4 regions of the Paenibacillus sp. FSL H8-0315 genome follow, and region 3 is predicted to be linked to each of the others. Evidence: riboswitches for the same ligand, from Rfam matches in the RefSeq annotation. Region 3 holds a riboswitch; each other region holds the start of a gene.

Region 1 (8,019 bases), 670 kb from region 3:
CAAAAGATGTCCCTCAGCAAGAGGCTCCACAAGAGACGCCAAAGGCGGAAGACAATACGACTACCCCGCCGGTAGCAACCCAAGCTCCTTCGGACCCTCAACCTGAGAAAGGTGGAGAATAAGATGCGAATTAAAAAAATTATCAATAATACCCTATCGAGCTTAATGCTTGTGATCTTTATTCTGCTGGTGGCAGCCGTAGTGTTATCCAAGGCCTCCGGCGGTGAACCTGCTTTCTTCGGATATGAGATCAAAACCGTACTCTCAGGATCGATGGAACCAGGAATTCAGACAGGCTCAATTGTCGCATTAAAACCCGGAGGGGATATGAATCGTTTCAAACCAGGCGATGTCATCACCTTTAGGAATGAAGATAATCTGCTCATTACTCACCGGATTGTAGAAGCGACCGTCAATAACGCTACTGGTGAAGCTGTTTATCGCACTAAAGGCGATAACAACGACGCGCCCGACATGAACCCTACCAGTTCTGTGAATGTTGTAGCTCAGTATACCGGGGTCACTGTACCCTATGTCGGTTACGCTATGAATTTCGCGGTTTCCAAAGCTGGAAGTGTAGTCCTCATGATCGTGCCTGGCTTGATGCTTCTGCTCTATGCTCTGTATACCTCTTGGAAGGCTGTAGCTGTATTAGAAAAGAAAAATGCTGCCCTACTGCCAGCCTCACCGCCCCCAACAGAAACACAGCCCTAAGTTGATTGTCCACTTCCGCTTACGAACCGGAAGATACAATATATAAATTTTATAAAAAATTCAAACACAAATTTGAGGAGGAATTTTATTATGGGTATCAAGAAAACATTGGGTCTTGGCGTAGCATCTGCAGCACTGGGTTTATCATTAATCGGCGGAGGAACCTTCGCATACTTTAGCGACACTGCGCAAAGCACAGCTACATTCGCAGCGGGCACGCTCGATCTGAACTCCGACCCTTCTGTCATCGTTAATATTCCTAACCTGAAACCAGGTGATACGGTAACTAAATCCTTCAAATTGAAAAACGATGGTTCGCTCGATATCGGATCTATTATTCTGAATACATCGACTCAAATCACGGATGCTAAAGGAGATAACTACCTGGATTTAGCCGAGTTCATTAAAGTTAAATTCCTTAGAAATAATGATAAAGGAGTACCTATCGTCTCTCCTGAAAATGTAGTTTATGAGACTACACTTGCTGCTTTAAAAAGTCAGCATCCGGATCTCGTAAAAAATACAGGTTGGGATCAACTCTTTACCGAAGCATCCGGTATTAAAGCCGGTACCAACGACAGCTTCTCCGTCCAATTCGAATTTGTGGAAAATAACCAAGATCAAAATATTTTCCAAGGCGATAGCTTAACACTGACTTGGGATTTCGTAGCTAAACAAGGTGCGAAAAAAGACTACTAAGATCAATAAAGTAATTTAATAAAATACTCGAAGAGCAGCAGATCCTGAATCCGGCCACGGATAAGCAGATTGCTGCTCTTCTCTTTACAATAAACTTTGTCCGATTTATTGATATTTGCTATACTAATAACAAAAATTACGGAGGGGCGTCAGCATAGTGCCACAGAATATGGGCCAACGTATCCAGCAGCTCCGCCTAGACAAGGGTTTCTCCCTATCTGAGCTTGCGGACAGAGCAGATGTGGCTAAGTCGTATCTTAGCAACGTGGAGAGAAACATCCAATCCAATCCATCCATCCAGTTTATCGAAAAAATCGCTGACGCGCTTCAGGTATCCATTCATGCCCTACTCTATGGAGAACCCAATGATGCAGAGGAATCACATTTAGATTCGGAATGGTTCCGATTGGTGCAGGAAGCTATGGACTCAGGCATTAGCAAACGCGAATTCAAAGAATTTCTGGACTATCAGAAATGGAAGCTCGATCAAAAGGATTAATACTTCCTACTAATCTGGTACGATCCTCTCTTCTACTAAATCATATCGAAAAAGGACACAGCGAAGAACCGCTGTGCCCTTTTTCGATATGTAACCCCTCTAATGTATTACTGCACGATCTGCACAGTTTTCTCATGAAAGAACTGGCGGATTTCATCTGCCTTAATGCCAGCCTTCTTAGCTGCTAATAATAAATGTACCCACTCTTGATCCAGATCAATAAACTGCTGTTCTCTGTTGCTACCCTGGTTGGACTTTTCCAAAAAATCTCCCCCTAAGATTTTACGTCCCCAGGCAATCCGGCTGTCATAGTATCTCTACCTTAGACCCGCGACTTTGTGCCCCTGCCTTTCGGCAAGTTTACCTTTTACTGGACCCTTTTCACGAAAGGATCTGCTTAAAAAACTATAAAATTACTATCTGCAATAACATTATACAAAAAGAAAGCGGAAAAGTGTGTCGATTCCTGGTTACTTTCTATTTTAAAAACGAAAAATAAAAGATTTTTTTTCAAAGATCTTGTCCGATTATCACGATACTCGTCCGTTACATAAAATAAATTGTACTAGCAAAATAAATATTTACTGACCTAATAGTTAAAAATAAGGATAATAGAATCATTTTAATAGGCCTTTAGAATGGGTAATGAGAAGAAACACCCTTCTTTTCATTAGAACAAGCTAACCCATACCATTTTGCGAACGTATTGGACGAAAGAATGAATTGATTACAGTGGCCGAAAGTAGCACAATAAGATGAGAAATGAAACCGCAATCATCACAGCTCCAGTAAGCGTTGACACAAAATGTCACGTATGGAGTTCATCCGTTAAGGAGGATGTATTCATGGCAGCCAAAGAGCCCTATAACGAATCCATTTGGAGTAAGTATTACGGACCCAATTTAGGCTACATTCAAGAAAGATATGAACAGTTTGTGAAAGATCCCTCCACCGTAGAAAATAATTATCGCGAGCTTTTTACAAATTCGGGACCTCCTCCCCTAACTCCGGATAGCGAACCGGCTCCTCAGCCGCGCATCTCGGGAGACACCGAATGGCTTAGAAAAGCAGTAAGAGCTTCCAAGCTAATCGCCAATATTCGTATATATGGCCATATGGCCGCTGAAATTGATCCGCTGGTACGCGATCAGAATCCCATGGCAAAATATCTTGAGCTTGAAACCTATGGGCTGACCCGCGAAGACCTGATCGCACTGCCTGCCACGCTTATATGGGAAAATGCGCCGAATGATGTGCATACCGGATGGGATGCCGTGCAACGTATGCGTCAGGCATACACCAAGACCATCGCCTATGAATTCGGGCATGTGCATGAAGAAAAAGAACTGCAATGGCTAAATAGACAGGCAGAATCCACCAGCTCACCAGCACCCCTAAATAATACAGAACGCAAAGAGCTCCTGAACCGCCTGATTCAGGTAGAGCAATTTGAAACCTTCCTCCACAAGACTTTTGTAGGTCAGAAGCGTTTCAGTCTTGAAGGCAATGATGCTCTTGTGCCGATGTTAGATGAAATCGTACGTGCTGCTGCACATGACGGTGCGGAGCATATTTTGATGGGCATGGCGCATCGCGGCCGCCTCAACGTTCTTGCACATATTTTGGGCAAACCTTATGATATCATATTTTCAGAGTTTCATCATTCTCCGAACAAGGAGCTTTTCCCTTCCGAAGGCTCCACAGGCATTAACTATGGTTGGACAGGTGATGTGAAATACCATCTCGGTGCAGACCGTGCTGTCCGTGAAGGAGAAACCGTACGCACAAGAATAACACTAGCGAATAACCCAAGTCACTTGGAATTCGTCAATCCTGTCGTGGAAGGTTTCACTCGTGCCGCACAAGAAGATCGGAGCACTGCAGGACTGCCGAAGATTGATACCAGTAAAGCTATGGCGGTGCTGATGCATGGCGATGCTGCTTTTCCAGGTGAAGGAATTGTTGCAGAAACGCTTAATATCGGCAAACTTCAAGGTTATCAAAATGGTGGGACGATCCATATCATTGTTAATAACCGAATTGGTTTTACGACTGAAAGTGAAGATTCCCGTTCTACGCATTATGCGAGTGACATCGCCAAAGGGTATGAAATCCCAATAGTCCATGTCAACGCTGATGACCCAGAGGCCTGCGTAGCAGCTGTACGTTTAGCTAGCGCATACCGCCATCAATTCAAAAAAGATTTCGTAATTGATCTCATCGGCTACCGCCGTCATGGTCACAACGAAATGGATGATCCTGAAACCACACAACCTATTGTCTACGGCAAGGTTCGCAATCATCCAACCGTCTACAAGGTTTATGCAGAGAGACTGAAAAACGAAAAGGTTCTTACCGCCGAAGACGTACAAAAGATGAATGCTGAAGCAGAAAGCGTATTGCAGCGTGCGTACGATACTATGAAGGAAGGCAATCATAAGAAAAAAGAACCCAAAGCCTTCATTCCTCTACAAACGGACCGCGCAGCGGCAAACACTACAGCGGTATCCATCTCCAGCCTGCAGGAGATCAATCGTGAACTGTTGACGGTTCCTGCTGGATTCCAGGTTTATCCGAAGCTGGAGCGCATTTTACAACGTCGTAAAGATGCACTGAATGAGGGTGAAAAGGTCGACTGGGCACTAGCTGAAACATTAGCCTTCGCTACCATTCTGAAAAATGGAACGCCCATCCGACTGAGCGGTCAAGATGCCCAGCGCGGAACCTTCGCACATCGCCATCTGGTGCTGCACGACAGTAAAACAGGAGATTTATTCTCTCCGCTGCATCAGCTAAGCGATTCCCGTGCCTCCTTTGGCGTATACAACAGTCCATTGTCAGAGGCATCAGTATTAGGCTTTGAATATGGTTATAATGTGTTTGCACCGGAAACCTTCGTAATCTGGGAAGCACAGTATGGTGATTTCGCCAATGCGGGTCAGGTTATTTTTGACCAGTTCATTGCCGCTGGACGCGCCAAATGGACACAGCGCAGCAATCTCGTCATCATGCTGCCGCATGGCTACGAAGGACAGGGACCTGAGCACTCCAGCGGTAGGCTGGAACGGTTCTTGCAGCTATCCGCTGAGGAGAACTGGACGGTCGCTAACCTGACTACCGCTTCGCAATATTTCCATCTGCTGCGGCGCCAAGCAGCGTTATGCGGGCAGGAAGATGCTAGACCGCTAGTCATTATGACGCCGAAAAGTCTCATTCGGAATACGCGCAGCACTTCTGCCGGAACCGAGCTGGCTTCAGGACAATTCAAGCCTGTATTAGCTGAATCTTTGCTTGGCCAGAAACCAAGTGAAGTTAAACGGCTCGTAGTCTGCAGCGGTAAAGTCGCTATCGACATCCAAACAGAACTGGAAGCAGCACCGGATAAGGATTGGTCATGGCTGCATGTTCTTCGCCTAGAGCAGCTTTATCCGTTCCCGGAACAGGAGCTAAGCGAACATTTAAACTCCTTCAGCTCCCTTCAGGAAATTGTCTGGGTGCAAGAAGAGCCGAAAAATATGGGCGGCTGGAGCTATAGTGAGCCTCGGTTACGCGCCATCGCACCGAAAAATGCCGGCGTAAGATATATCGGCCGTCCGGAACGTTCCAGCCCGGCCAGTGGTTATGCAGATGTGCATAGCTTCGAACAACGTAGAATTGTAACAGAAGCCCTAAAATCAAATTCGAACGTACAAGCGGCTGTACCGTCCTCTTAAGAGGACGGTATCACAATAGCGTAAACCATTATGTTTGGGGAGGAAACGGCCTGTGTCAGAAATCTTAGTACCCGATCTGGGAGAATCCATATCCGAAGGAACCATCTACAAATGGCTGGTTAAAGAAGGCGACACGGTAGGTCAAGGCGATGTGCTTGCTGAGCTGGAAACGGATAAAGTCAATCTGGAAATTAGTGCAGAGGTGGAGGGTGTCATCTCCACCATCCTGCGTCAAGCGGGCGAGAACGTAGCCGTTGGCGAAGCCATCGGCATCATTGGAGCCGCAAGCGGCAGTACGCCGCGGGCCGCTGCAAGCGAAGCCGAAGCGCCTAAAGCGGCTCCGGCAGGCGGCAACGCAGTAGCAGCCGCCGCGCCTGTAGCTGCGCCCGAAGTGCCTGCAGCAGGTGGCGACAGCCATGCTGCCTTGGCATCGCCGGGCGCACGCAAGCTGGCACGGGAGCGCGGCATCGACCTCGGCGAGGTTAGCGCCCGTGATCCTATCGGCCGGATTGGTCAGGCCGATGTGTCCGGTCATGGTGCAGCAGCGCCGCAGGCCGCTGCACCGGTAGCTCCGGCGCCGCAAGGCAAGCCGGAGCCAGCGAAGCCGGCAGCGGGCAAAGCCACGCCGGACGAGGGCAAAAACGTGGAGCGCAAGCGCATGTCACGCAGACGGCTCACGATTGCCAGCCGCTTGGTCGAAGCGCAGCAGACCGCGGCCATGCTTACCACCTTCAACGAGGTGGACATGACAGCGATCCTCGACATCCGCAAGCGCCGCAAGGATGCATTTAAAGAGAAACATGAAGTTGGACTAGGCTTCATGTCCTTCTTCACCAAAGCCGTGATCGGTGCGCTTAAAACCTATCCACTGCTGAACGCCGAAATCGACGGTGAAGATCTGGTCGTTAAGAAATTCTACGACATCGGTATTGCTGTTGCAGCGAAAGAAGGACTTGTAGTTCCCGTAGTCCGTGATGCGGATCGGCTCAGCTTCCCGGAAATCGAGCGCCAGATTGGCGAGCTCGCTTCCAAAGCACGTGCCAATACGCTCAGCCTCTCCGAGCTGCAAGGCGGAACATTCACCATCACCAACGGTGGCGTATTCGGCTCCTTGTTATCCACACCGATTCTGAATACACCACAGGTGGGTATTCTAGGGATGCATAAGATTCAATTGCGTCCGATCGCGCTGGACGAAGAAAGAACCGTAAACCGTCCAATGATGTACATCGCCCTTTCCTATGATCACCGGATCGTTGACGGCTCTGAAGCGGTAAGCTTCCTGGTCAAAGTGAAGGAATTGCTGGAAGATCCGGAAGCACTACTGCTAGAAGGCTAACGCTCTTCGAATTTCCGAAGACATAAGAATATAAAGAAGGTATCCCTACAGTTCTCGCTTTGGGGATACCTTTTTTTATATCTGGATCCAATTGCTGCCTTCCCTGTATACGATTTAACTGTATTTTATACACTTATTTATTTCTGATCCGCTCATAGCCTCTTCTCTAATTGCATTCTCTACAACTAAAATCCGTAAAAACGTCTATTTCCACTAATTTAACCAGTAATAGCTGCATCAAATACAACTAAAGGGCCTATATACAGCTATTGGTGAACTTTAATTGCACATAATACAACTAACTTAGCGCATGCACCTTCAAACTACACACTACATACTACACACTACGAACTACCAACTTCAAACTTCAAACTTCAAACTTCAAAACTCTACTTCAATAGCTCCTCAGCCAGCTGTAAAAATTGCTCCTGGGTCAAAATCGTATCTCCATAGCTGGTGAGTGTATAATACGCATCCTGCTTCTCGTTATACCAGTTCAGATAATCATAGCTGACTTCTTCCCTTACTACCTTGTTATAGATAACTTCTGTCCCTGCAACTGTGAGCTTATTAGCTTGATTCTCAGGCGTTTGTTCCACGAAAACCTTACCGCCATGCATGAGCGTTGCTGAGATCCCTATAAAAGCATTGTTCTTCGAATAAGTTACACTTAGCCCCCCTGGCTCGGACCACGGTATAGCCTTCATAAACAAATTGCGGGTCCCCTTGTCCTTATTTGCCTGAGCGGTAAGATCATTTAATGTTTCCTTATACAGAGAACCTAGCTTAGCTTTATCCGTAGTCGGAGAATTAGGATGGATTACACCATATTTAAAAGCGTACCCCGCTGCCATTTCGGGAAGCATTGGCGCCCCTGTTCTTTTGATTTCTTTTAAAAAATCAGAATACGCATCTATCCGCTGCTCTTTATACTTAAACTGCAATTCTGTCGCCAAGCCTGCTGCACCTGCTTTATTTTTCACAAGATAAGCGATCAATTCACCCGGTTTAGCGAACTCTTCTGCTTGCTGCGCATATTTATCATAAGAAGCCCT
Region 2 (8,019 bases), 550 kb from region 3:
ACATGCGTCGTAGTTGGTAAGATAATTGTGCTTTTACTGAGGTATAAGCGCAGTCCGCAACAATAGCTTTTACCTGCGGCGGAAGATCTTCCCCTGAGGTCATTAGCACTGTAGCACCGCCCATAGAGACGCCGTGAAGCACAATTTGAGCACTGGGCCCAGTCTTTTTAATCATGTATTCAATCCATTGCAAATAATCTTTTCGTTCCGGCCAACCAAAACCAATGTAATCCCCTGCGCTATCTCCATGCCCTCTTGCATCGGGAATTAGGATGTTAAAGCCTAAGTTCTCGTAGTAGATTTTGGCGTACGCCCCCATATCCTTTGCTTTACCTGAATAACCGTGGGCTAGAATGGCTGTGCGTCCCGCAGCACGATTAGATTGGAGTAAGTAACCCCTTAGTTTAAGTCCATCTGCAGATACGATCTCAATATTCTCGAAGCTCTGGCGAGAGACCCAATCCTTCCCCTCCCCCCAAGAAGCTCCGGCAACCGGAGGATCAGCCTTCAGATTAGGATTATTACTTAGAAATACCTTTGGCGCTCGTTTAATAGCAATACCATAGAAGAAAAATCCCACATAGATTAGAATCCCTATGATGATTACAGCGCTAATAATGAACCATATCAATTCGCCTTCGCCATCCCCTCTACATTTCTTTTCCAACAAGAGTATACCATCTACTTAGAATGCACCAAACTATCGCAATCATGACATACAAATAGAGCCGCCATCGGAACACTCCCGAAAGCGACTCTATGTTGATCTACCCTTTATTATTTATTCTTTTTGGAGAACTTGGTTCTCATTAATAATCCGATAAGTGCAAAACCTAAACCTGCTACATAGTAAGGTGCAGGACTTGATTCACCCGTTTTTGGCAATTCCTTCACAGGTGGCTTACCTAATGGGATCGTATCGTCCACTACGATGATTTCATCAGGTGTTGGTGTTGGCGTTGGTGTCACTGCCGGTACCGGACCTAATGGGATCTCATCATCATCAACAAGTACTTCTGTGCTATTCGACGGTGTTGGTGTTGGTACTGGCGATGGTGTCGGCGAAGCTACAGGCCCAAGCGGCACAGGATCTTCTGCAAGAACTATAGTGCCAATTACGGATGATGGCGTTGGTGTCGGGAACACAGAAGTCTCTGGTGTCGACGTTGGTGTTACCTCTGGCGTTACCGTCGGTGTTGGTGTTGCTTCAGGCGTTACCGTCGGTGTCGGTGTTGCCTCTGGTGTTACCGTCGGTGTTGGTGTTGCCTCAGGCGTTACCGTCGGTGTCGGTGTTGCCTCAGGCGTTACCGTCGGTGTTGGTGTTGCCTCAGGCGTTACCGTCGGCGATGGCGTTGGCGTCGCCTCAGGTGTTACCGTCGGCGTTGGTGTCGGTGTTGGCGTTGGCGTCACTGTCGGCGTCGGTGTTGGTGTCGGCGTTGGTGTCACTGTCGGCGTTGGTGTCGGTGTCACTGTCGGCGTTGGTGTCGGCGTTGGCGTTGGTGTCGGCGTCGGCGTTGGCGTTGGTGTCGGCGTTGGCGTTGGTGTTGGCGTTGGTGTCGGTGTTGGCGTCACTGTCGGCGTTGGTGTCACTGTTGGCGTTGGTGTTGGTGTCACTGTCGGCGTTGGTGTTGGTGTCACTGTCGGCGTTGGTGTCGGCGTTGGCGTTGGCGTTGGTGTCGGCGTTGGTGTCGGTGTCGGCGTTGGTGTCGGCGTCGACGTTGGTGTCGGCGTCGGCGTCGGCGTTGGTGTCGGTGTCGGCGTTGGCGTCGGTGTTGGTGTCACTGTCGGCGTTGGTGTCGGCGTCGGCGTTGGTGTCGGTGTCGGCGTTGGTGTCGGCGTCGGCGTTGGTGTCGGCGTCGGCGTTGGTGTCACTGTCGGCGTTGGCGTCGGTGTTGGCGTCGGTGTTGGTGTTGGTGTCGGTGTTGGCGTCACTGTCGGCGTTGGTGTCGGTGTTGGCGTCACTGTCGGCGTTGGTGTCGGTGTTGGCGTCACTGTCGGCGTTGGTGTCGGCGTCGGCGTTGGTGTCACTGTCGGCGTCGGACATGGTGTTGGCGTCGGTGTCGGCGTTGGTGTCACTGTCGGCGTCGGCGTTGGTGTCACTGTTGGTGTCGGCGTCACTGTCGGCGTTGGTGTCGGCGTCGGTGTTGGCGTCACTGTCGGCGTTGGTGTCGGCGTTGGTGTCGGCGTTGGTCCGGGTTCATCACCATCGTATGGATAGTGGTGAAATTCACCACCACCAGTACCTTTGAGTGAAGCCGCCACTAAAGTACCGTTAATCTGACCATTAATAAAATCAACATGAGCATAGGGGGCAAGTATGCTTCCCATTACACCTATGCCTGCCATATCAAGATACGCAGCTTGGCTAAAGTTAAGCAAAATTTTCTTGCTGTTCAACACGTTATTAGGTAGAAATCCGAAGTTTTTCATTTTTACGTTAGAACCATCAATATTAATAATTGCAGTAGATCCTGAAGGAACATTTATTGTAATTCCGTAGGTATTAGAGACGTTATCTCCTGAAACATTAAAAACATTGACCGCAGGATCTGTACCTGTCAGGGTAAGGCTGCCATATTGGTACACTGTTGTTCCATTCGCCGGCAATGCTGCAAGTTCTGCTGATTTGTCCTTCAAAGACTGACCTACGGCTGAAAAGTCAATCGTACTCCCCTGTCTTTTTGTACCACCCTTGAGGAGCGTTACATTCCCTGAAAAATCTCCCCCGTGCACGATATTCCCATAAACAGTACCTCCGTTGAAAGTAAGATTCCCTCCAACAACAAGTGTGTCAGTCAGGGAAACCTCTGCAGCGGTCAACCTATCTCCAACACTATAGTTGGTTAAGTTAACGTTACCTCCAGCAGCAAACCTTCCTTCCGTATCCGAAACTGTCGTTATATCCCCTAGAATAAACACGTTGTAGACCGCTGCAATTCCCAATGTAGAAGAACTACTAGCTCCAGCAACTCCAGCTCCCAATGAGGAAAGCCCACTACCTACCGTCAAAATCCCAGCTAATACAAGCGAGAGTAACGGTTTTATTCTTCTTTTCAAATGGCACACCTCCTAAAACTATGATTTATATTAATCAGAATAATTACCAGAAACTCTAAAGGACCTAACAACAAAAAAGACCGCCAAAAAGAAGTGAAATTCCCTTCTCATGGCAGTCGGACGGTCATTGTGCCTTTAAGACACTTTAGACTCCTGGACTTTGCGTCCCGCCCTTTCAGACGGTTTGCTATTATCATGACTATATATATGTATTACACTGCAAGTCCAGAACTGGTAGCTGAAGCATTCTATCCAATAACAGTCTATGACTTTTAATACTTTTGAATTAATAACAGTTTAGCTCCCGACACCCACAATTGTCAATCAATTCCTTTCGATAATTCCCCGCATTAGTACCACACAAAAAAAGCGCCTAAAGGCGCTTCGCATAAGGTTTTTCATTAAATTTTAAAGTAACTGTATATAGCCCAATATGGATATCCATAAGGGAACACTCAGAATTAAACCAAAAAACAATCCACGCTGGAGGCTGCCCTCTTTTTCCATCATAATTCTCCTTTATTTGCGTTCGATACATTAATTTTTATTATTACAATTTTTAATATAATTTATTCTTCGTTATTAAGTTGTGAATTTAATCACATTGGATAAACTGTTTAGAAATACCATTGATTATTTTTGGAATATCGGGGTAGAATACGAATATACGTTCCTATTAGAGGTGATGAGATTCATGCATAGAGCAGAAAGCAGGGACAACATGCTGGTGAAATCTTATTTATTGCTTCCGATGATTTTATCAGCTTTCGAACGGGACTCCGCCATTTTATCTACACACTTACGAACACCCGCCCCTTATCTGGAGGTGCTTGGAACAGCTGCTGCAGTAGCTACAACAGATCTAAGGGATGTTCGTGCAGAAATGAGAAGACGGGGAATCAAGGTGTATGAGCAAAACAGACTTAATACTGGAATTGAAGCCAAGTATATATGTCGTGGCTATCATGAACGAATGCTGCTGTTGAATGACATTGTTGCGGCTCAGGCTGCCATCCATATGCGCAGATACCTAGGGCTGGATATTTCATCTTTTAAGAGTTACGAAGAACAGTACCAGATTAAGTAAAGCTGTATAGAAGCCGCTGCGCTCTCTCCCCCCAATCAATTAGTGAACAAAAAAATAGGCCTTACCATGGGAGTTGGCAAGACCTGAGAGAGATATACCACAAAACACTGGGGGGTGTTTGGTGTCTCTAATATATACCTCGAACCTGAAAAAAAGCTGATAGGCACATAAAAATTACATTAAAAATATTGTTCGCCGTTCAGAAGTGATTAGAGTGCTCCCACAAGCTTAGCCGACCTTTAGCTGGAATTGGATGGCTTAATGGATGAACCCGTTCAAGCTTCCAGGCAAACCGTCCTTCACTATAGTCGCCAAAATCATATTCGTTCCCATTGATCCATTCCCTTAAATCCACCTCTGGAGTAACCACATAACATCCCGCGAGCTGACCTGTAGCAATAATAGCTCCTGTCGGCAAATTATTCGCTGTATAGCCATGTTTCGCCAATACTGATTTGTACGGTTCCTGTTCACAAATCTTTTTGTCAATCCTCATTCCGGCATGGATGCCTAACTCGCCGCGGTAGGCTGTTCTCCATGAACGAGTTTCAAACTCTTTTTCACCAAGAGCAATTAAAGTCGCCCAAGGCTGCCGTATTGTTATACACCGCATGATATTTATCCCCTTCGTTTATGTTGGACGTTTGTCACGGATGCACGGATCTCGATCTCGCGTTGTGTAATCTTGCTCACCTTGACCTGATAAATTAAATAATCCCAACCGTTTGGTCGATACTCATTTCCATCATTGATCGCCTCTAAAATAAGAACATTTATTTTTATTATATACAAACAAAAGTTCTTATGAAAATATCAATACTACAGACATTCACCTGTAACTCCCCAGAATCAATAAAGGTCGTCATAATGGAAAGGCTGCTGTTTATTCTTATATTGGTAATGTACTAACTGCTATGCCTGTGCAACCGATGTTAAACTAATGTCGTAACCACTGGAGGGGAAGGTCCATGATTCAAAAACCACGTACTACTATTAAATGGACTCTTATTTTTGTTTTTTTGTTATTAGTCACCGCCTGTAGTAAGAATGATGAAGTTTTGAAAGGAATTGTACACACAATAGATGTAGAAAATAAAAGAATTTTAGTAATTTCTGAATTAAAAGAAGAAGACTTGAACAAGGAATACAAGGAAATTCTCGAATCTAATGAGTACTCTCAAGCCATTTGGGTAAATAAAGTTGCACCTTCTAAATATAAAAAAGGAGATGAGATTAAAGTGTTTTTTGAAGTAAGTGATGATTCATTCCCTGCACAAGTTACCGCCAAAAAGATCACCAAAATCAAGAATTGAGCAAAAAGAATAGAATCTACTATAAAGAAGCGGCGTCTCCAAAGGGACGGCGCTTCTTTGTGTAGATTTAAGGAGAAATCAGAGTATATAATATGGAACATTATATACTCTCAACATCTCTGTTACGGGAATTCCTGAAGCAGAAATACCCTTCCGAACATATACTATGAATAATCTCTTCCGGACGAAACATTTACATAATCTGAATATAATAATTCTGGAACATTCTGTAAACAAAAAAAGCTCACCTACCGAAGCCAGTGGGCATAATCCCAAGCATTTGGGAATTTACTCTTTGTTGGAATTACTGAAACCTTACCATGTAACAACTATAGGAGCTTATAAAGTCCCTACAGTTGTTGGCAATGTACCTAATAACACGAAGGATCTACTTGAAGATACAGGATCAGCACAAACCCGCGAGACATGCATCGGCGGGTTTCGTATTTTTAAAATTCATCACAATTAATTAGTCCTAGGTCATCTACACCAATAAAACTCTCTTATTATAATATTCGACGTTTATTTATAAAAACTTACAAAACATCTCATTTTTCAAATCGATCTTATAGCTCATATACATCATTAACCATTAAATTTACTATTATCCATGTAAGTAAACACTTCATATGTGAGGATTATCAAAGTATGAAAAAACTAATCGTAGTTTTATCAATCGCTTTATTGACTACCGCAATTGCTCCTTTCGCATCAGCAAATCAATCAAATTCAAGTGTACTATCTCCACAACAAGTAAGCCTTCAACAAGATGCAACAGACAACTATACTCATAATGGTTTCCCAATTAATTCTCCCTGTTCAAAAAGCATCTCAATCTGGTGAAATACTAATAACATTCAGTAGATTGGAGGTTTACCATGACAGAAATTGATGAGAGAAAATGGGGGCAGCAGGATCCTATCAAAGAACCACAAGATCGTTATGAACAGTTTTTAAAAGTTGTATCACTAACCTTTGTGAGTGTCACATTCACTATTATTTTCACTGAGATAAAAATGGGCAACTTTCCCCTTAAGCTCATTTTCTTTGTTATTGGACAATTCCTCATTTATGGATATGTGATGAAGAATCTGTCCAAGACCTCAGAAAAATTCAAAAATTCCTGCAAGAAATTAAAAATAAAGCTACCCATTCTCTACATTTTATATTTCTTGTTTCTCTTCTATATTGGGCAACCATATTTATAAAATTACTCTGTGCAAAAAAGTGACCCCACCAACTTCCGGCAGGGTCTAGATCTATATTATAAGGGGGTTATGTAATTACTATAATCCTCTTAGCTTAAATAAGTATGAAGCCCGTCTAAAGATTTGCTGAATTTTTATTATTTTTATCGAAACCGATCAAACAAGGTAACGTATCAATCTTAATTTCCAAATTACTATATATACAAAATGAAGGTGTGTATAAAGATGAAAATATTCAGTCTATTGCTTGTAGCATTGTCTTCCATTGGAGTAGTTGCCACATTCGGATTTTCAACATTCAGCTTAATCACAGGAATTATAGGAGGGCTTATTGCAGCATTTGCAATTTCAGGCTACTTGCAGTCTGTCAGACGTGATTACCCAAATGAGAGCTATGAGAACAAACATGTTAAGTATCAGTCGAACTATAATACTTGGTAAGCAAAATCCCCACCTTAAACTGGTGGGGATTTTCATATTCCCAAACACTTGTATAATCACTTTGTGATATTAATGGTAGAAGAAACAAACGAGGGATAATGGCTAGCTGTAGAAGTGCTTACACCGAAAATTCATTCCTTAGTTCATAGACTACTTGAGCTTTGTCTTGTTTGGTGATTTCCCCTTGTTTTAACCTCTAGTTAAATCTGTGCAGGATATGATGTATAGCCTTTTTAAAAGCTTCTTTCCCATGATGTTCATATTGACTAATCCAATTACTGTATGACAATTAAATAGAAGAGAGCTGCTAAAACAAACCGGTATAGAGCAAACCACTCCAATCGAAGTCTCTTAATCAGTTTGATGAACGTCACTACTGCAATCATTGCCACAAGAAAGGATGTCGCAAAGCCAATTAACATTAGAAGCAAATCGTCAGAACTCAGCAAATCACGACTATCATACAAATCCAACAAGCTTGCACCAAACATAACAGGCACAGAAATAAGGAATGTAAAATCTGCAGCGGCTTTTTGGCTAGTGCCAAGCAACAGGCCACCTGAAATCGTCGAACCTGATCTCGAAAATCCCGGCCATAACGCCAAGCATTGAAACAGACCAATTCCGAAAGCCTGTTTATAATTAATCCCATCGATAGTATCAGCGGTTTCAGTCCGCCTATTCCGCGCTGCAATGATCATCAACACGCCACCAACAACTAGACCTATCAAAACAGGGGTTGGGCCAAATAATTGGCTTTTTATTGTGTCCTTGAAGAGAAGATATAGGGTTAATGCTGGTAACATAGCCAAAATCATATGAATGACATTTAATCCTTTGCTTTTGGAAAAATCCATTCTAATCATATTAACCCCAATCTCCAAATACCTTTTCCAATAAAGAATTAAAACTG
Region 3 (8,019 bases):
GAACGTTTTATTCCCGCTACGAATCGATTGGCGATTCGCCGGACCTTGAATTTACCTGAGGGAGCAACAACCGTGCTGACTGTCCGGCGTTTGGTCAATCGGATGGGACTACTCCAGCTGCTTGAAGCCTGGAAGCAAGTTGCGGAGCGATTCCCAAATGCAATTCTGCTGATTGGTGGTAAAGGGCCGTTGCGGGGGGAACTGGAAGAAAAAATCGCCGACTATGGCTTAAGCAACAAGGTAAGACTGCTAGGCTACATTCCTGATCATGAACTAGCCTCTTATTATCAGGCAGCGGACATGTTCGTGGTTCCCTCACAGGCATTGGAGGGCTTTGGTTTGATTACCGTTGAAGCCTTATCTTCAGGATTGCCAGTGATGGCTACACCGATTGGCGGCAATAAGGAAATTTTGCAAGGCTTCCGGCCGGAGTTGCTATTTAAGAGTTCAAGTAGCGACCACATGGCTGAAGGCATGATCCATATGCTTAGCAATCGAAAACTGCTTCCGAGCCGGGATGAATGTAGGGAGCATGTACTGGAGAGATATACCTGGGAGCATGTTACGGATCAAGTAGAATCCGTGTTCCTACAAGCTTTAGGAGAGGAGGTGACCACGTAATGCTTAGAGTGGCCTATATAGATCACACTGCTAAATGGAGTGGTGGAGAAGTTGCCCTGTTTAACATCCTTACCCATATTGGAGAACAGATCGATCCCCTGGTAATCCTGGCTGAGGATGGTGCCCTGGCTGAACGGCTACGTGAAAAAGGAATGGATGTCCGTATTATTCCGCTGGATGAGAGCATCAGAAGTCGTGGTAGAAATGCAGTCAACTTGGGAGCACCTGCTGCAGCCTTCAAGCTGTTGGCTTATGGCCGCAAGCTTGCGCCGCTTTTAAAAGCGGAGAAGGTAGATTGCGTGCACACCAATTCCCTGAAATCTGCATTATACGGAGCCATCGCTGCAAAAATAGCGGGCGTTCCATTGATCTGGCACATCCGGGATCATATTGGAGCTCCTTATTTAAAGCCAATCGTTGCCAAAGGAATTCGTTTGCTGTCGCGTCTGCTCCCCAATGGAGTCATCGCAAATTCACATTCTACGCTGAATGCTTTGGAGCTGCCGCGTTCGAAAAAAACGCTGGTCGTATACTCCGCTTTCGCTAAAGCGATTGGTAATGGGATCGGTATGCGGGACCAGAAGGATTTTAACGTACTGCTAGTTGGTCGATTGGCGCATTGGAAAGGTCAGCATATTGTGCTGGAAGCCGCAAAAAGCTTTAAGAACGAACCTCGTGTGAAATTCTGGCTGGCCGGAGACGCTCTGTTTGGAGAAGAGGCTTATAAGCAGGAATTGCTGCAAAAGATAAAAAACGACGAGCTTACTAATGTAAGCATGCTAGGGCATGTGGATGATATTCAAGGCCTTATGAATACTGCTGATTTACTGATTCACACTTCGGTAACTCCTGAGCCTTTTGGCCAAGTTATCGTTGAAGGAATGGCAGCGGGATTGCCGGTGATCGCCTCCAATGAAGGCGGGCCGGTAGAAATTGTAGTTCAAGGTGAGACAGGGCTACTGATAGAGCCTGGTGACGCGGCGATACTGGCAGACTCCATTAAATGGATGCTGGATCACCCAGAGGAAAGACGGCGGATGGCGGACAATGGGATGAAACGAGTGAAAGAGCATTTTGTTATCGAGAATACGGTCAAGGACATCGTTGACTACTATAAAGGTTTGTTGGCGGGCACCTGACAGATGATGATATGACGCGGTAATTCTGAAGATGATGCTCCATAAAACTTTGAGGATGATTCACATGAAAATTGCGATAGCGCACGATTACTTAATCCAAATGGGCGGCGCGGAAAGAGTGGTGGAAGTCTTTCATCACATGTATCCCGAGGCTCCAATCTACACAACGGTTTTTAACGGAAGCCGCCTTACTGACAATCTCAAAGATGCGGATATCCGTGCCTCCTGGCTGCAAAAGATTCCGGGGGTAAAGACCAATTTTAAAGGGGTGCTGCCACTTTATCCAATGGCCATCCGTGATTTGGACTTTCGCGGTTTCGATATCGTCCTGAGTTCCAGCAGTGCTTTTATGAAAAGTATTCAAGTTCCTAAACATACGTTTCATCTTTGTTACTGCCATACGCCTATGCGCTTCGCATGGGATTATGACACCTACATGGAACGTCAGTCGAATTCCGGGCTGTTCAAAAAAATGCTTAAGGTATACATGCAGCAGCTCAAAACGTGGGACCAACGGACTTCCAAAAATGTGAATCAGTTCGTAGCCAATTCTTCAGTAGTGAAGACGAGAATTCAGAATTATTATCACCGGGATGCAGATGTCATATTTCCACCGATTAATACAGCCCGGTTTACAAGCTCTTCTACCATTGGTGACTACTATTTAATTGTCTCCCGGCTTGTTTCCTACAAGCGGATTGATCTGGCAGTAGAGGCTTTCAATCGTAACGGTCTTAAGCTTTATATCGTAGGGGATGGACCGGATCGCAAGCGTCTCGAAGGCATGGCTAAGGATAATGTATCGTTTCTGGGCCGGCTAGAAGATGAACAAGTAACTGGAATGATGGCACAGTGTAGAGCATTTATTTTTCCAGGAGAAGAGGATTTTGGAATTACACCGTTGGAAGCGAACGCTGCAGGAAGACCGGTAATTGCTTATCAAGCAGGTGGGGCACTAGATACTATTATTCCTTATGTAAATGGTGTGTTCTTTCAGCATCAAGAAGTGGAGGATCTACTTAAGGCTATTTATGAGGTAGAGTCCTACGCTTGGGATATCGATCAAATTATGGAGCATGCACGTAAATTCGATGAGCAGGCGTTTATGGTTAAGTTCAAGCAGTATGTTGAGCAGGCGTACGTCAATTTTCTAAAAGGAGGATGATTATATGAAGCTGACAGTAATCGGTACTGGGTATGTGGGTCTTGTATCTGGCGTGTGCTTTGCACTGGGCGGACATCATGTCATCTGTGTGGATAAGGACGAGGAAAAGATTAAGAAGCTGAAACAGATGGAATCGCCCATCTATGAGCCGGGAATCGAGGAACTGATTGAACTGAATCTTCGTGAGGAACGGTTATCTTTTTCTGCAGATCTTCAAGCGTCGGTGCGCCGTTCAGATATTATCATTCTTGCTGTAGGTACGCCATCATTGCCTAACGGTGAAGCAGACTTAACCTACATTGAGGGTGCAGCCGCTGAAATCGCCAAAGCGATGGAAGGGCACAAAATTATAATGACTAAATCTACAGTTCCAGTAGGAACAAATGAAAAAATCTCTCAAATGATCTCTAAGTATACCCAACATTCTTTTGATATCGTGTCTGCACCTGAGTTTTTACGTGAAGGGTCAGCGATTCGCGATACCCTCCATCCTGATAGAATTATCATTGGCCTTGATAATCCAGAGCTGGAACCAACGATGCGCGAGCTTCATAAGGGTTTCACAGAAAATGTATTTGTAACAGATATACGCAGTGCTGAAATGATCAAATATGCTTCGAATGCATTTTTGGCCACGAAGATCTCCTTTATTAATGAGATCGCCAATATTTGTGAAAAAGTGGGAGCTGATGTAACCGAGGTAGCACAAGGAATGGGTATGGACCAAAGAATCGGGTCATCCTTCCTGCAGGCTGGTATCGGTTATGGAGGCTCCTGTTTCCCGAAAGACACTAATGCGCTCATTCAAATTGCGGGCAACGTCGATTACGAATTCAAATTATTGAAATCTGTAGTCGAAGTGAACAAGGGACAACGGTTTATGATCATCTCCAAGCTGCATGAATCACTTGGCAGCCTGCGCGGTTCGACAATTGGGATATGGGGGCTTGCTTTTAAGCCTAACACTGATGATGTCCGCGAAGCTCCAGCCAGAGAGATTGTTGAGGCACTGGTGGCTGAAGGGGCAACAGTCAAGCTATATGATCCAATCGCAGCTACAAATTTCAGGCAGCAATACGATCATCCGCAGCTTCGCTGGTGCAATCTGCCAGAGGAGGCGGCTGAGGGCAGCGATGCCGTATGCCTCTTGACCGATTGGAGCCTACTGAAGGACATTGATCTGCATCAGCTGGCGAAAAGCATGCGCAATGGGGTGCTGATCGATGGACGCAATGTGTATTCCAAGGAGCAAATCGAGGGTACCGGCCTCGTTTATCATTCTGTCGGTCGCCCGCAGATGGGTGGATTGAGCGGTTATTCTGCTAGTGTGGCTGGAGCGGTTTAATGATTTGTGTTAAGTGTCAGTCGCAACTGCGGTGAATGTTTGGACTTCCAGCCGCTGTTGTCTGCAGATTTCCTGATTCTAACCGCTAATAGCGGTAGAAATCCGCAGACAAAGGCGGACGCTATCGCTCTTACAGTTCCAAAATTCCCCTCCGTCACTCCGTTCCCTTATCTTAAGTTTCTAAGCAATTTATAAAGTTAGGTACTCTGATTATATACCGCAGTAGCAGTAGCATTTGTAGTTGTCATTGTCATTGTCTCTGTCTCTGTGGTGGCAATTAGTCTTGCTCTTGTAGTTGCAGTTGTTCTTGCAGTTGCAGCTGCCTCCCCCGGAGCAGAAGCAAATCTTTAGAAAAACGTGCTTGCTTCCGGCTGGAACAGCCCGGTACGCACGGATCAAGTATTAAGAAGAAGTTGGTTAGGTTAAGAACGGAAAGGGAATTTGGAACTGTAGAAACGGAGTGTTCGCCCGAAAGATTTCCGTAGGAAAGCTAGCTTCGAAAGCATATGCTATCCTCGGATTTCTACCGCTAGAAGCGGTTCAATAAGGAAATCTGAGGATAACAGCGATCGGAAGTCCAAAATCCCTTGAAGTGGTTTCTACCTAACAAATTTTTTTAGTGCATCCGCTCGAAATAAGGCTAAGTGGAAGCTGACGTTTTGATAACAATTCAAATATGCTCGATTTCCATAATTCAAGGAGGGTTCATTCTATGAAAATGGTACTTCTATCAGGCGGTTCAGGTAAACGGTTATGGCCGTTGTCCAACGACTCACGTTCAAAGCAATTTCTAAAGGTACTTGAAAGCCCTCAAGGTGAACCAGAATCCATGGTACAACGTGTCTGGAGACAGCTGGAGGAAGCAGGGATGGCAGAATCATCTTATCTGGCCACCGGCCGCGGCCAAGTAGAAATGATACAAAGCCAGCTGGGAAGTCATGTGCCGATTATCGTTGAACCGGAGCGTCGGGATACTTTTCCGGCTATCGCCTTAACAGCTACCTATCTTTATTCAGTGGCAGGTGTTTCTCCAGCGGAGACGGTAGCAATATTGCCTGTTGACCCTTATGTAGAAGCATCCTTTTTCGATACCATAGCTATGCTTGAGGGGACCATGCTGGAAAGTGGAGCAAATCTGGCCCTAATGGGTGTTGTTCCTGAACATGCCTCAGAGAAATACGGATATATTATTCCTACCACCGAAGAGGCGGGGGAAAATGGTTTTATGAAGGTGAGTCACTTTCAAGAGAAACCAGACCGCATACAAGCAGAACAGCTCATCGAGCAAAATGCCTTGTGGAATTGCGGCGTGTTTGCCTTCCGCTTAGGGTACTTGTTAGATATTTTGCAGCGTAAAGGGTTGCCTTTAGGATATGAAGAATTGCAGAAGCAGTATAAGCTATTGTCTTCCATCAGCTTTGATTATGAAGTAGTGGAGAAAGAAGAACATATTGTAGTACAGCCGTATGATGGATTCTGGAAGGATCTTGGAACGTGGAATACGCTGACAGAGGAAATGAGCAGCAAGCATGTAGGAAAAGGTTTTGTGACGGCGGATTCTGAGGGGACTTGCTTGATTAATGAGCTGGACATTCCGATTACGGTAATTGGTGCGAAGGATCTGATCATTGCGGCTAGCCCGGATGGGATTCTAGTTACCCATAAAGCTGAGAGCCCACGGATTAAAGAAGTGCTGAAGACCTTTGAACAAAGACCGATGTACGAGGAACGCCGTTGGGGCCATTACAAAGTTATTGATTATGTGAAATATGATGAAGGCAATGAAGTGCTGACCAAACGGATTTTTATATCCGAGGGGAATAATATCAGCTATCAATTACATCGCAAGCGTAGTGAAATTTGGACAATCGTCAGCGGCGAAGCAAGTATTGTGCTGAATGAGAAAAAACATAATGTGAAGGCTGGGGACGTGGTACGTATACCGGAAGGAACGAAGCACGCGATCCTTGCTTTGACGGATGTTGAGTTTATAGAGGTACAGACGGGGTCTGAATTAGTAGAAGAAGATAACATACGTATTACTTTAGACTGGAATGATATAGAACTACAACAATTCATTTCATAGGTCTAACCTATCTATTTAACCAATTCAAAATTTCTTGAAACAGGTAAATTGACTCAATTATCAAAAAAAGTCATAAAAACACTAAATATATCATTAATTGTCGTCGATACTTACGGTAAGAGAGATTATTTCTCTTAAATTGAAAAGGCAAACCTATCGAAAGGTAGGGACGCAAAGCTATAGGGCCTTCGAAAGAGTGGCAGCCTGGCTACCGAAAGGGAGATTATTTTGAAAGCTTACCGTACGTATCGATTGTTTGGTGCATTTCTGTCACTCGTCCTGTTTCTGACTGCACTTCCGCTTGCTGTTGGAATTTCGCCGTCTGTTGTCATAGCTGCTTCAAATTCTGGAACGCCAGTTACCCCAGGTGCCTCACCTGAAGCCGTAAAGCTGCTTAACTATTTTTACTCGATCTCAGGAAAAGGTATTATTGCCGGTCAACATGACTATTTAGAAAGTCCAGATGAAATTAACAATATGCTGAAGGGAACCAGCGGACAATATGCGGCTCTTCACGGTTATGAAATGGGTGCGATCAGTGGTCAGTCCGAAGCAACGATGGCTTGGCAACGTCAAAATGTGGTGAACAGCGCCATCAACTGGAATAAAGCGGGCGGGATCGTAGCTATGACTTTTCATGCTAACCTGCCGGGCACCTCTTATGACTGGGATAATGTGAAAAAAACACTTAGCCAGAGTGAGTTTGATAGTTACGTTACACCGGGTACCAAGCAATATAACAATCTGATCGCTGAGCTTGATAAGGTGGCCGTCTCTTTAAAAAGCTTGCGCGATGCCAATGTTCCGGTGCTTTGGAGACCCTATCATGAAATGAACGGGAACTGGTTCTGGTGGGGGAAGAAAAATAACTTTTCTACACTATGGAATATTATGTATGACCGTTTTGTTAACGTTCATAAATTAAATAATTTGTTATGGGTATGGAGTCCGAATGCTCCCAATGTTTGGTCAGATCCTTATGCGCTAACTTATCCAGGTGCTGATAAAGTAGATATTCTGGCAGCAGATATATACGAAAATGATTACCAGCAAAAATACTATGACAGCTTATTGAGTCTAGCCGCAGGCAAACCGATTGCGATCGGGGAAAATGGTGAAATGCCTAATCTGGAGAAGCTTCAGCAATCGCAAAGTAAATGGACGTATATGATGAGCTGGGGAAAAATGCTTTACGAGAATAACAGTGCAGACACAATCAAAACATTTATGAATAGCAACTATACCCTGACCAGAGATAAATTAAATACTGGTCTGGCACCGACACCTAGCGCCGCACCAGCGCCGGCACCTTCTGAAGAAGAGGGGGAGGCAGCAATTCCTCTCGCGAAGGGGCTTGCAGGAGAGTATTACAACAACATGCAATTGTCGGGAGCAGCAGCTCTTAACAGAACTGATGCAATAATCGATTTCAATTGGCGGCAAGGCTCGCCGGATGCCGCCCTCGGGATTGATCGGTTCTCCATACGTTGGAGCGGTAAAATTAAGTCATTATATAATGAGCAATATACATTTTACACTACCTCAGATGATGGTATCCGTGTCTGGGTGAATGGGGAATCCGTGATTGATAGTTGGACTAAGCAAAGTGGTACTGAGCGTAAGGGCATTATAACGCTGAAGGCTGGCCAGCTATATGATATCA
Region 4 (8,019 bases), 3.2 Mb from region 3:
CAGCAAGCTTAGGTGAATCCCTAGCTTGCCGCTTTTTGTTATACAGCTCCTAATATTCAATAACAAATGCTACATTTTGCCAACCGGCGCCCACTGTCCAGAACAGGACTTTATCACCACGTTCGATCTTTCCAGTAGTTACAGCTTTATGTAGAGCAATAAATGGGCTGCTGGTAGAGGTATATCCGAATTCATCCCCTATGTATACCGCTACATTGCGATCAATGCCGACTTTCTCACACATCTCTAAGATATTAGGCAATGAAAACTGTGAGAAGCAGGCTGCTTTAATGGCTTCAGGCGCGATATTGTTGTTAGACAGTAGAGTACGAATAGACTCAGAAGCAGCATCTATACAAATGGAATTATCAAAAGGAATAAACTTCACATTAAACTCTCCAGCCGCTACACCTTGTTTACCCAGTTTAGCCAGGCCTGCGCACGGGAACTTGGAATTATCGCAAACACAAGGATCCGTTTGGTAGATAGAGTCAATGAAACCGACCACATCCTCAGCTTGTTCAAGAATGACTGCCGCCGCTGCATCACCGAAGTTAGCGTAATAGACTGGATCATTCTTATCGGCATGAGGGGTTACATAATCGGAGCCGATGACCAACGCTCGTTTAATCCTAGGATTCGCTTGCATCTGACGGCTAACCTGTTCCACAGAAGCCGTCATACCCGCACAATTAGCATTACTGTCAATGCAGATCGTATGGGATGCGCCTTTGATCAAACGGTGAATCATTAATGAGTTGGTAGGAAAGATATACTCAGGAGTTTGACTTGCATAGGCAATAAGGTCGATATCGGCACCTGTGAGACCACTTTTCTCCAGAACATTCCTGGCAGCCTCAAAAGCCATCGTAAGGGAATTCTCATCCGCATCCTTAATACTATACCGTGTAATACGACCTAATGCGGATAATAGACCTCGAATATCAATGCCTTTTTCGTCAAAATGCTTAATGAAAAAGTCGTTACCAACTATATTGCTGGGATGATAGATATCAATGCCTTTAATACGAATTCCGGTCATAATACGCCTCCAGGAAAGCAGTAAAATGTGGCCTACATATTAAGATTAAAAGATCTAGGCTGTAACCGCAGAAATGATCTCGATGTTATCGAGTCCAGCTTTACGGCCAAGACGGGAAAGCTGCATTTTGAGGATCGGGTTATTTTCAAGCGTTAGATTTACTTTTACAAATCCATCATTCTTAAACATTACAAAGCAGCTTTCTAAAAGAGGTACAACATCTGGTGCAGTTACATTTAGCTTTCTGCAGTCGATTTTTAGTTCATAGTCAGCTGGAGTAATTGGATTGATAGTTTGTTGATAAGCTTGAATAGATTTTAGACCATCTTCTTCAGAAAATGTTCCATCTAACTCAATGTTAATAACCTTGTTTGTAGTGTCTGTCTTCAAAACGAAACTTCCCATGCCTAAATCTCTCCCATAGATTGAATTTGTCCAAAACAGTTCGACTGCAATATCCAGCCATGTATATCCATTTAGCTGTTTTATAAAAGTCAAAATTCGACACTATACAGCAAGTAATGGGATATTCCGACTCTATTATAGGCATATTTTTCAAGTGTATGCAATAATAAAGTCGAATTTTGTATATTGTTGTCGAACTGTTGGGTTATTGGATTTCTTCTATGGTTGCAAGCAGGATATTAAAAGCTGTGATGATTCTAGGTGCCCCTATAACGGGTACTAAGTGTAATAGAATACCTTTAAGCTGTTCTACGGTAACTCCAACACGAAGGGCCATGACATAATGAACGCCCAACTGTTCGAATTGTCCCATTGAAATTAAAGATGAAATGACTGCGATTTCCTTCCAGTCAGGGGCTATAGTATTACGTTGAAAAATATCGCCATAGGCATTCCCCATAATAAATTCAGCCAAGTCAGGGAAGTGGTCTTTAATTGGAGCTAGTGCTTTTGCGCCATAGTCTCCTGATAGATTCGTGAAGTGGTTGAGACCACTGTTGATATTTTCCTTCATGGTTAGCCTCCTAGTTTAGGTTCAAAGTACGGTGTGCAGTCGGAGGGACTTCATCACGGTCTGTTAGTAGTTCAATAACGGCAACATGGTTTAGAGCTACCGCATCTTTAATTGCAGCTGTGAATTCATCCGCAGTCTCACATTTGTAGCCTTTAGCACCTAGAGATTCAGCGAATTTCACGGCGTCCATTGGTACTTCATATAGAGTTCCATCGATACGACCTGTGGTTTTCTCCATACCCTTAAGAGCCATATCTAGTTGCTTATTATTGACCACGATAAAGATGACAGGGATATCTTTGCAGACAGCGGTGTTAATCTCAGCGCCGAGCATCATGAAACAACCATCACCTGTAATGCAGAGGACAGTTTCTTCAGGAGCTGCAACTTTTGCACCAATAGCCATGCCGATCGAATTACCCATGCAAGCAAAATACGCATCAAAAACAAAGCTGCCCGGTTTCTTAACCTTGTACCATTTTGCAGCGTGGAATCCATGACTTCCATCATCAACGAAAATTGAATTATTATAAGGGATCAAATCACTTAAAGTGCTCATTACCGAAGCAAGGGAAAGATTCTTGAGGGTTGGAAGCTCTTCTGAATAATCCGCATCGGCCAAAGCCTCACGTTTGGTGATTGTGTTTGGGTCAATATGATTTAGGCAGTGCACCAAATTATCGCGCAGGTCCCCAGTGACCGGTATCGTTTTGGACAATAGTATTTTTCCGACAAAGGTTGGATCAATATCAAATTGAATTAAAGTTGCTGGATGATTCTCCCGTTTAAGATTACAGATGGTCATATCACTTAAACGTGATCCAAGCACTATAAATAAATCGCTTTTATTCAATAAATCGTCCCCGTGGGTCGAACCGCCAACGCCAATAGGACCATGATAGAGTGGGTGATCCCAGACTATAGCCCCTTTTCCACCTGGAGATGTTACTACAGGAATATTAAAAGTTTCTGCGAGTTGAACAAGCTCTTTATGTGCTCCGGAGCGGTTAATTCCTTTACCCGCAATAATCAAAGGATTCTTAGCAGCTTGAATAGCATCGATGACTCTATCGATATTAGCTTGACTAATTAGAGATTCTCTTTCTGGGATTACTATATTGCATTCTTCCAATACTTCAGTTTGTACATCAAAAGGAATACAAAGATGAACAGGACCCCGTTTGGTCAGGGCCACAGAAATCGCATGATTAAAAATAGTACCAAAGTGATCCCCACGTTCAACCAATTTACTGAACAAGGTGGCAGGTCTGAACATATCAGCTAAATCAGCCAGAAAAGAGGTGGAGTCCTGACATTGTGGAATTCCAAGCTCTGTAATGGATTGGTGGCCGGTAATAAATAGGACAGGTAGGTTGTTAGCTTTCGCATGTGCTGCTGCTGTTAGCAGGTTAGTTCCCCCAGGACCCGAAGTACCAAATGCTACGCCTAGGTTACCCGTTTTCAGCGCATACCCTGCTGCTTCGAATCCGGAGCTTGCTTCATGTCTGCCGGGAATAAATTCAATACCGTAATCCACCATCTTTAGAACTATTGGACAAATGGATTTGCCAATGATCCCAAAAGAATGGGTGACTCCAAGGTTACGTAGTGCTTCCGCCATGTAATCTGCGACTGTCTTCAAAAGAAACACCTCACAAGTTTTTTGATATATATTAGTTATTAATCTACCGAATAGATACGATAGATCAATATACTCAAAAAGTAAAAACCTGTGCTCTATAGTAAGCACAGGTTGGTGGCATAAGGCACCGCTAAGACTGAACAATAGTTCAGCCGTCCTGGTTCCTCTGCAACCTGGCAATCATGGCCTCAAACGAAAAAATGAGGCTGTAGATCCATGGTTTTGCGTCATCCTCTTTCGAGGATTTTGCCAATATTAATTTATAGTTGATAAGAATAATTTTCCTTTACAATATATTCCTCATTAATTTTTGTCAACATAATCCGCTAAAAAAACTCGAAATTTGACGAAAGTCTTGTCCAAGAGATGAAGTTTTGCCTCGCGAAAAAAACTGCCACCTAAGACTCAGCTTAGGTGGCAGTTGATAGTTTTGAACTAGAATTTAAAGATATGAATGGTTTTTTGCAGATTAAATACGGCCTGGGTCATTTTTTCCGTTTCTTCTGCAACAGACTGCAGGGCATTAATCTGTTCATTCATAGCCGCCGATACCTCTTCCGTGCCAGCAGCAGTTTCTTCGGTGATTGCTGAGATATTCTCAATTGCACTGGAAATTTTCAAGGCACTTTCTAGCATAAGATCACTCTCCGCAGAGAATGAAGAGATTTGCTCGGTAATGTACTGCACGCTTTGTACAATTTGTGCGAAAATATGGGCAGATTGAGTGATCATTTCATTCTGAACCTGCACAACCTCTTCATTGATGGCAATATTATCGATGGCTTGTTTAATATCTGACTCAATGCTGCGGACCAAGCCGAATACTTCTTTTGTGGATGCCGTAGATTCTTCAGCAAGCTTGCGAACCTCTTGAGCTACAACGGCAAAACCCCGACCATGCTCTCCGGCACGAGCAGCTTCGATGGAGGCATTCAGTGACAGCAGGTTGGTCTGCTCAGCGATCTCTGTGATGGTCTTGGTGATCATCGTAATCCCGCGGGCATTTTGTGAGAGAGCTTCAATAGTATCAGCCACTTTTTGTGTAGCCTCTATGTTTTTGCGCATGCCTTCAGCCTGTGTATCTACGGATTGGCGCCCTTGCTCAACAAGTTCTAAGGTATGTATTGAACGTCTGTTCATTTCTTTGGTGGAGTTCGTATAATTGGATACTTTGGTCTCAATGTCTTTAATGGATTCTGTCATATCAGCGATATCCGTAGATATTTCATTTGCACCAAGAGCGAGCTCAGTAGAAGAAGAGGCTACTTGTGCCATGACAATCTTCAGGTTCTGGTTCTTATCTTCGATTCCGCGGCTTGCATCCATAACTTGACGGGTGATCTGCGATGCATCGGTCAGAATCTTCTTGAGCTTATCAATCATTGTGTTAAAGGAGCGGCTTACGTCACCCATTGAGCCATTTTCGTCCGCTCTGCTAGTGAAATCGCCCTTCGAAATACTGTGAGATACATTAGCAATATCATCAAAAGATGATGTAAGCGTTCTCTCCACGAAGCGAGCAACAGGTAAAGTCAGACCTGCAAGAACAACTACTAGTATAATTCCTACGAGAAATTGACCTAGAATCATTAACGTAACTAAGACAGGAATAGCAAACAGTGCGGCAACGAGGTAACATCCGGCAACAATTCTTTGTTTTAACGGAAGTTTGTGCATCCAGCTCATTGGTAAAATGTCCCCCTTATTAAATTTTATGTAATGGTGTTATTATAGGGGATTTATAGGTCATTGGTCTATAGAGAAGTGTCATAAATCTTCTTTAAGTAGTAGATATTTAGAATTGATGTCAAAATTCCTCATATATTGCGGAAATTGTTTTAATAGCAGACTTTACCATCCCTACTAGTTCGATAGGAGCTAAAACAATAACTGAAGGAGAGAAAGAGAGTACGATACGACAGGCAGATTCTATAGCATTAAACTCGGCCTCCACGTTCATCCACCCAGTATTAGCAGAGGGTTCTACTAAAGTTATAGTTACATATCTTTCACGTTGTAATTCTTTAAGAATAGACTCATTCACCTTTAAGTTCACTACATATTTTGGCAGTGCTGCTTTAAAAGCTAAAGTCGATTGTTCCCAGTAGCTTTTTAAATCAAAAGCCTCAGGTCTGACAAATGATTCATAAGTTGCGTCAGCTTGTATTAATCTCGACACGCGAAAAGTCCGCATTTCACCCTCGGTTCGTGCCACTACATACCAAACTCCACGTTTTGCGACTAACCCGAGAGGTTCAATGAAACGCTCCTTCATCTCGTCATTCCGTGGGTAAGTGATCTTCACTTTACGGTCTTCCCAAACAGCTTCCTGCAGGACAGATAGGAACGGATATGTCTCTTCGGAAGGGTGCCAGCTGGCACCATCTATATGAATGCGCTGGCTCAGGTAACTGGCTGGATTATTCGGCCTGGATGGGGAAGCAGCCTCCAGCTTAAGCACGGCAGAAGAGAAGTCGTTTTGTATACCCAGATCTTTTAAGATTGAGGAGTCTGCGGACAGCAGCAGAGTAGCAATTTCTGAGGGCTTCATACCCGTTAAGGAGGTCCGGTATCCTTCTGTGAGCATCCAACCTCCTTCGCGTCCCCGTTCGGCAAGGATCGGTATTCCCGCTGTACATAAGGCTTCCATATCTCTAAACACAGTTCGTTCAGACACTTCTAAGGTCTGGGCTAGCTCACGGGATGTCATCTTTCCACGATTTTGCAGCAAAAGTAAGATGGATAACAAACGATCGGCTCTCATTAAGGGACACTCCTCCTCCTAATAAATGTTGGCTAGTTCTTAATTAATTATTATATTATATATGTCAGTTGATGTCATATTAAAGAATTATACTATATAAGGTAAGGATTAAATGCAGAACATTTAGAGAAAAACAAGTGTAGAAAGGATTGAGAACATGACTTTAAAAGGAAAAGTAGCATTGGTCACCGGAGGCAGCAGAGGTGCTGGTAGAGGAATTGCATTGGAGCTGGCAAGGAAAGGTGCATTCGTTTATATTACGGGCAGAACGACAGAGGCTTCTGGCATAGAGCATAGCAAGCGGAGCATTGATAACGTACTTAGGGAAATAAAAGCGGAGGGAGGGTCCGGCAGCGCCATACGATGTGATCATACAAAAGATCAGGAGACAGAGGCGGTCATTCGCCAGATTGCTTCAGAGCAAGGAAAGCTTGATATTTTAGTCAATAATGTATGGGGCGGCAACGATTTACCTATTGAGCAGAAGTCTTTCTGGGAGCTTCCTACAGCGCATTGGGACAATATGTTTAATGCGGGTGTGAGGGCACAGTTGATAACAAATTATTATGCAATACCATTAATGCGTGAGGCAAAAGCTGGCGGTCTAATCATCCACACAACCTTTTGGGATCATTACAAATATCTTGGAAACTTCTATTATGATCTTTCTAAAAACTCACTTGTCCGCATGGCCTACGGGTTATCGAATGAGCTTAAAGAGGACAACATTGCAGTTATTCCGCTTACTCCGGGCTGGATGAGGACAGAGGCGGTGTTGGAGAGCATGAACACGGATGAGGAGCATTGGCATGAGGTTGAAGAATTGCAGATGACTGAATCCACAACCTATATCGGTAGAGCAGCCGCTGCTCTAGCAGCCGATCCTAAGGTCATGTCTATGACCGGACAACCGCAGCAGGTTGCTAAGCTGGCTGAAAAGTATGGATTTACAGACATCGATGGTCGGACTGTTCCCGCATTCTTAGTCTAAACAGCAAACTTGATCTGTTTGATCCCATATGTGCGTGTGAAGCAGTATAGGACACAGCTGATCTATAATGCAGTATTTTCGTATATTTAGAACGCTATCGGTCCCCATAGACGCTATTGATAGGCAAAACACCTGATTTAGCTTTCTTCTTGAGGAATAGTGGCACTAGAGTCCGAAACCCTGCTTCAAAGGCGAAATTATTGCATATAGGGTCATCTGGGTCCGTAACCTCAAGGGTGTTCGTAAGCCTCCACGAGGGAACTCGATTCGATATTGTAAATGAAGCCGAAACGGGTCAACGATCAACAACAAAAGCAGCGAAACTCCTATAAGAGGAGAATCGCTGCTCTGTTGTTTGATTTCTATCGTATTGCTTACAGAAGAATGATTTCTTCGGCAGTGTTGATTTCTGGTAGACCAGCAAGCTTCACAAGCACATGAGTAGGTACAGCTTTATCAACGGTCAGCAGCATGATTGCTTCGCCACCAACGATTTTACGTCCCACTTGCATGGAGGCGATATTGACATCATTTTCGCCCAGCAATGTGCCCACAAGTCCGATAATCCCTGGTTTGTCGTTATGGGATACTACAATTTGAT

What was found. Region 3 has a riboswitch for cyclic di-GMP ahead of MHB56_RS19205 (glycosyl hydrolase). Riboswitches for the same ligand answer to the same signal wherever they lie in the genome.
Region 1: it holds a riboswitch for cyclic di-GMP, as region 3 does, so the genes downstream of both, MHB56_RS16375 (anti-repressor SinI family protein) here and MHB56_RS19205 (glycosyl hydrolase) in region 3, are expected to answer to the same signal.
Region 2: it holds a riboswitch for cyclic di-GMP, as region 3 does, so the genes downstream of both, MHB56_RS16905 (choice-of-anchor A family protein) here and MHB56_RS19205 (glycosyl hydrolase) in region 3, are expected to answer to the same signal.
Region 4: it holds a riboswitch for cyclic di-GMP, as region 3 does, so the genes downstream of both, MHB56_RS05180 (thiamine pyrophosphate-binding protein) here and MHB56_RS19205 (glycosyl hydrolase) in region 3, are expected to answer to the same signal.

Annotation. Positions count from the first base shown of each region.
Region 1 is NZ_JBBOTA010000001.1:3,755,994-3,764,012, reverse strand. Features, by position in the region: gene MHB56_RS16395 (hypothetical protein) at 1-122, shown strand, start outside; gene sipW (signal peptidase I SipW) at 124-714, shown strand; gene MHB56_RS16385 (TasA family protein) at 805-1,413, shown strand; gene MHB56_RS16380 (helix-turn-helix domain-containing protein) at 1,583-1,912, shown strand; gene MHB56_RS16375 (anti-repressor SinI family protein) at 2,020-2,175, opposite strand; cyclic di-GMP riboswitch class I at 2,203-2,287, opposite strand; gene MHB56_RS16370 (2-oxoglutarate dehydrogenase E1 component) at 2,758-5,625, shown strand; gene odhB (2-oxoglutarate dehydrogenase complex dihydrolipoyllysine-residue succinyltransferase) at 5,678-6,964, shown strand; gene MHB56_RS16360 (hypothetical protein) at 7,354-8,019, opposite strand, start outside.
Region 2 is NZ_JBBOTA010000001.1:3,877,015-3,885,033, reverse strand. Features, by position in the region: gene MHB56_RS16910 (alpha/beta hydrolase) at 1-670, opposite strand, end outside; gene MHB56_RS16905 (choice-of-anchor A family protein) at 778-3,057, opposite strand; cyclic di-GMP riboswitch class I at 3,166-3,256, opposite strand; gene MHB56_RS16900 (hypothetical protein) at 3,752-4,144, shown strand; gene MHB56_RS16895 (ASCH domain-containing protein) at 4,344-4,757, opposite strand; gene MHB56_RS16890 (DUF3221 domain-containing protein) at 5,113-5,457, shown strand; gene MHB56_RS16885 (hypothetical protein) at 6,336-6,665, shown strand; gene MHB56_RS16880 (hypothetical protein) at 6,891-7,106, shown strand; gene MHB56_RS16875 (undecaprenyl-diphosphate phosphatase) at 7,382-8,019, opposite strand, start outside.
Region 3 is NZ_JBBOTA010000001.1:4,425,464-4,433,482, forward strand. Features, by position in the region: gene MHB56_RS19180 (glycosyltransferase family 4 protein) at 1-621, shown strand, start outside; gene MHB56_RS19185 (glycosyltransferase family 4 protein) at 621-1,760, shown strand; gene MHB56_RS19190 (glycosyltransferase) at 1,825-2,925, shown strand; gene MHB56_RS19195 (UDP-glucose dehydrogenase family protein) at 2,930-4,270, shown strand; gene MHB56_RS19200 (sugar phosphate nucleotidyltransferase) at 4,983-6,356, shown strand; cyclic di-GMP riboswitch class I at 6,493-6,572, shown strand; gene MHB56_RS19205 (glycosyl hydrolase) at 6,585-8,019, shown strand, end outside.
Region 4 is NZ_JBBOTA010000001.1:1,182,698-1,190,716, reverse strand. Features, by position in the region: gene MHB56_RS05195 (ketoacyl-ACP synthase III) at 50-1,042, opposite strand; gene MHB56_RS05190 (hypothetical protein) at 1,097-1,447, opposite strand; gene MHB56_RS05185 (carboxymuconolactone decarboxylase family protein) at 1,653-2,021, opposite strand; gene MHB56_RS05180 (thiamine pyrophosphate-binding protein) at 2,032-3,672, opposite strand; cyclic di-GMP riboswitch class I at 3,828-3,924, opposite strand; gene MHB56_RS05175 (methyl-accepting chemotaxis protein) at 4,099-5,349, opposite strand; gene MHB56_RS05170 (helix-turn-helix transcriptional regulator) at 5,471-6,427, opposite strand; gene MHB56_RS05165 (SDR family NAD(P)-dependent oxidoreductase) at 6,585-7,418, shown strand; gene serA (phosphoglycerate dehydrogenase) at 7,793-8,019, opposite strand, start outside.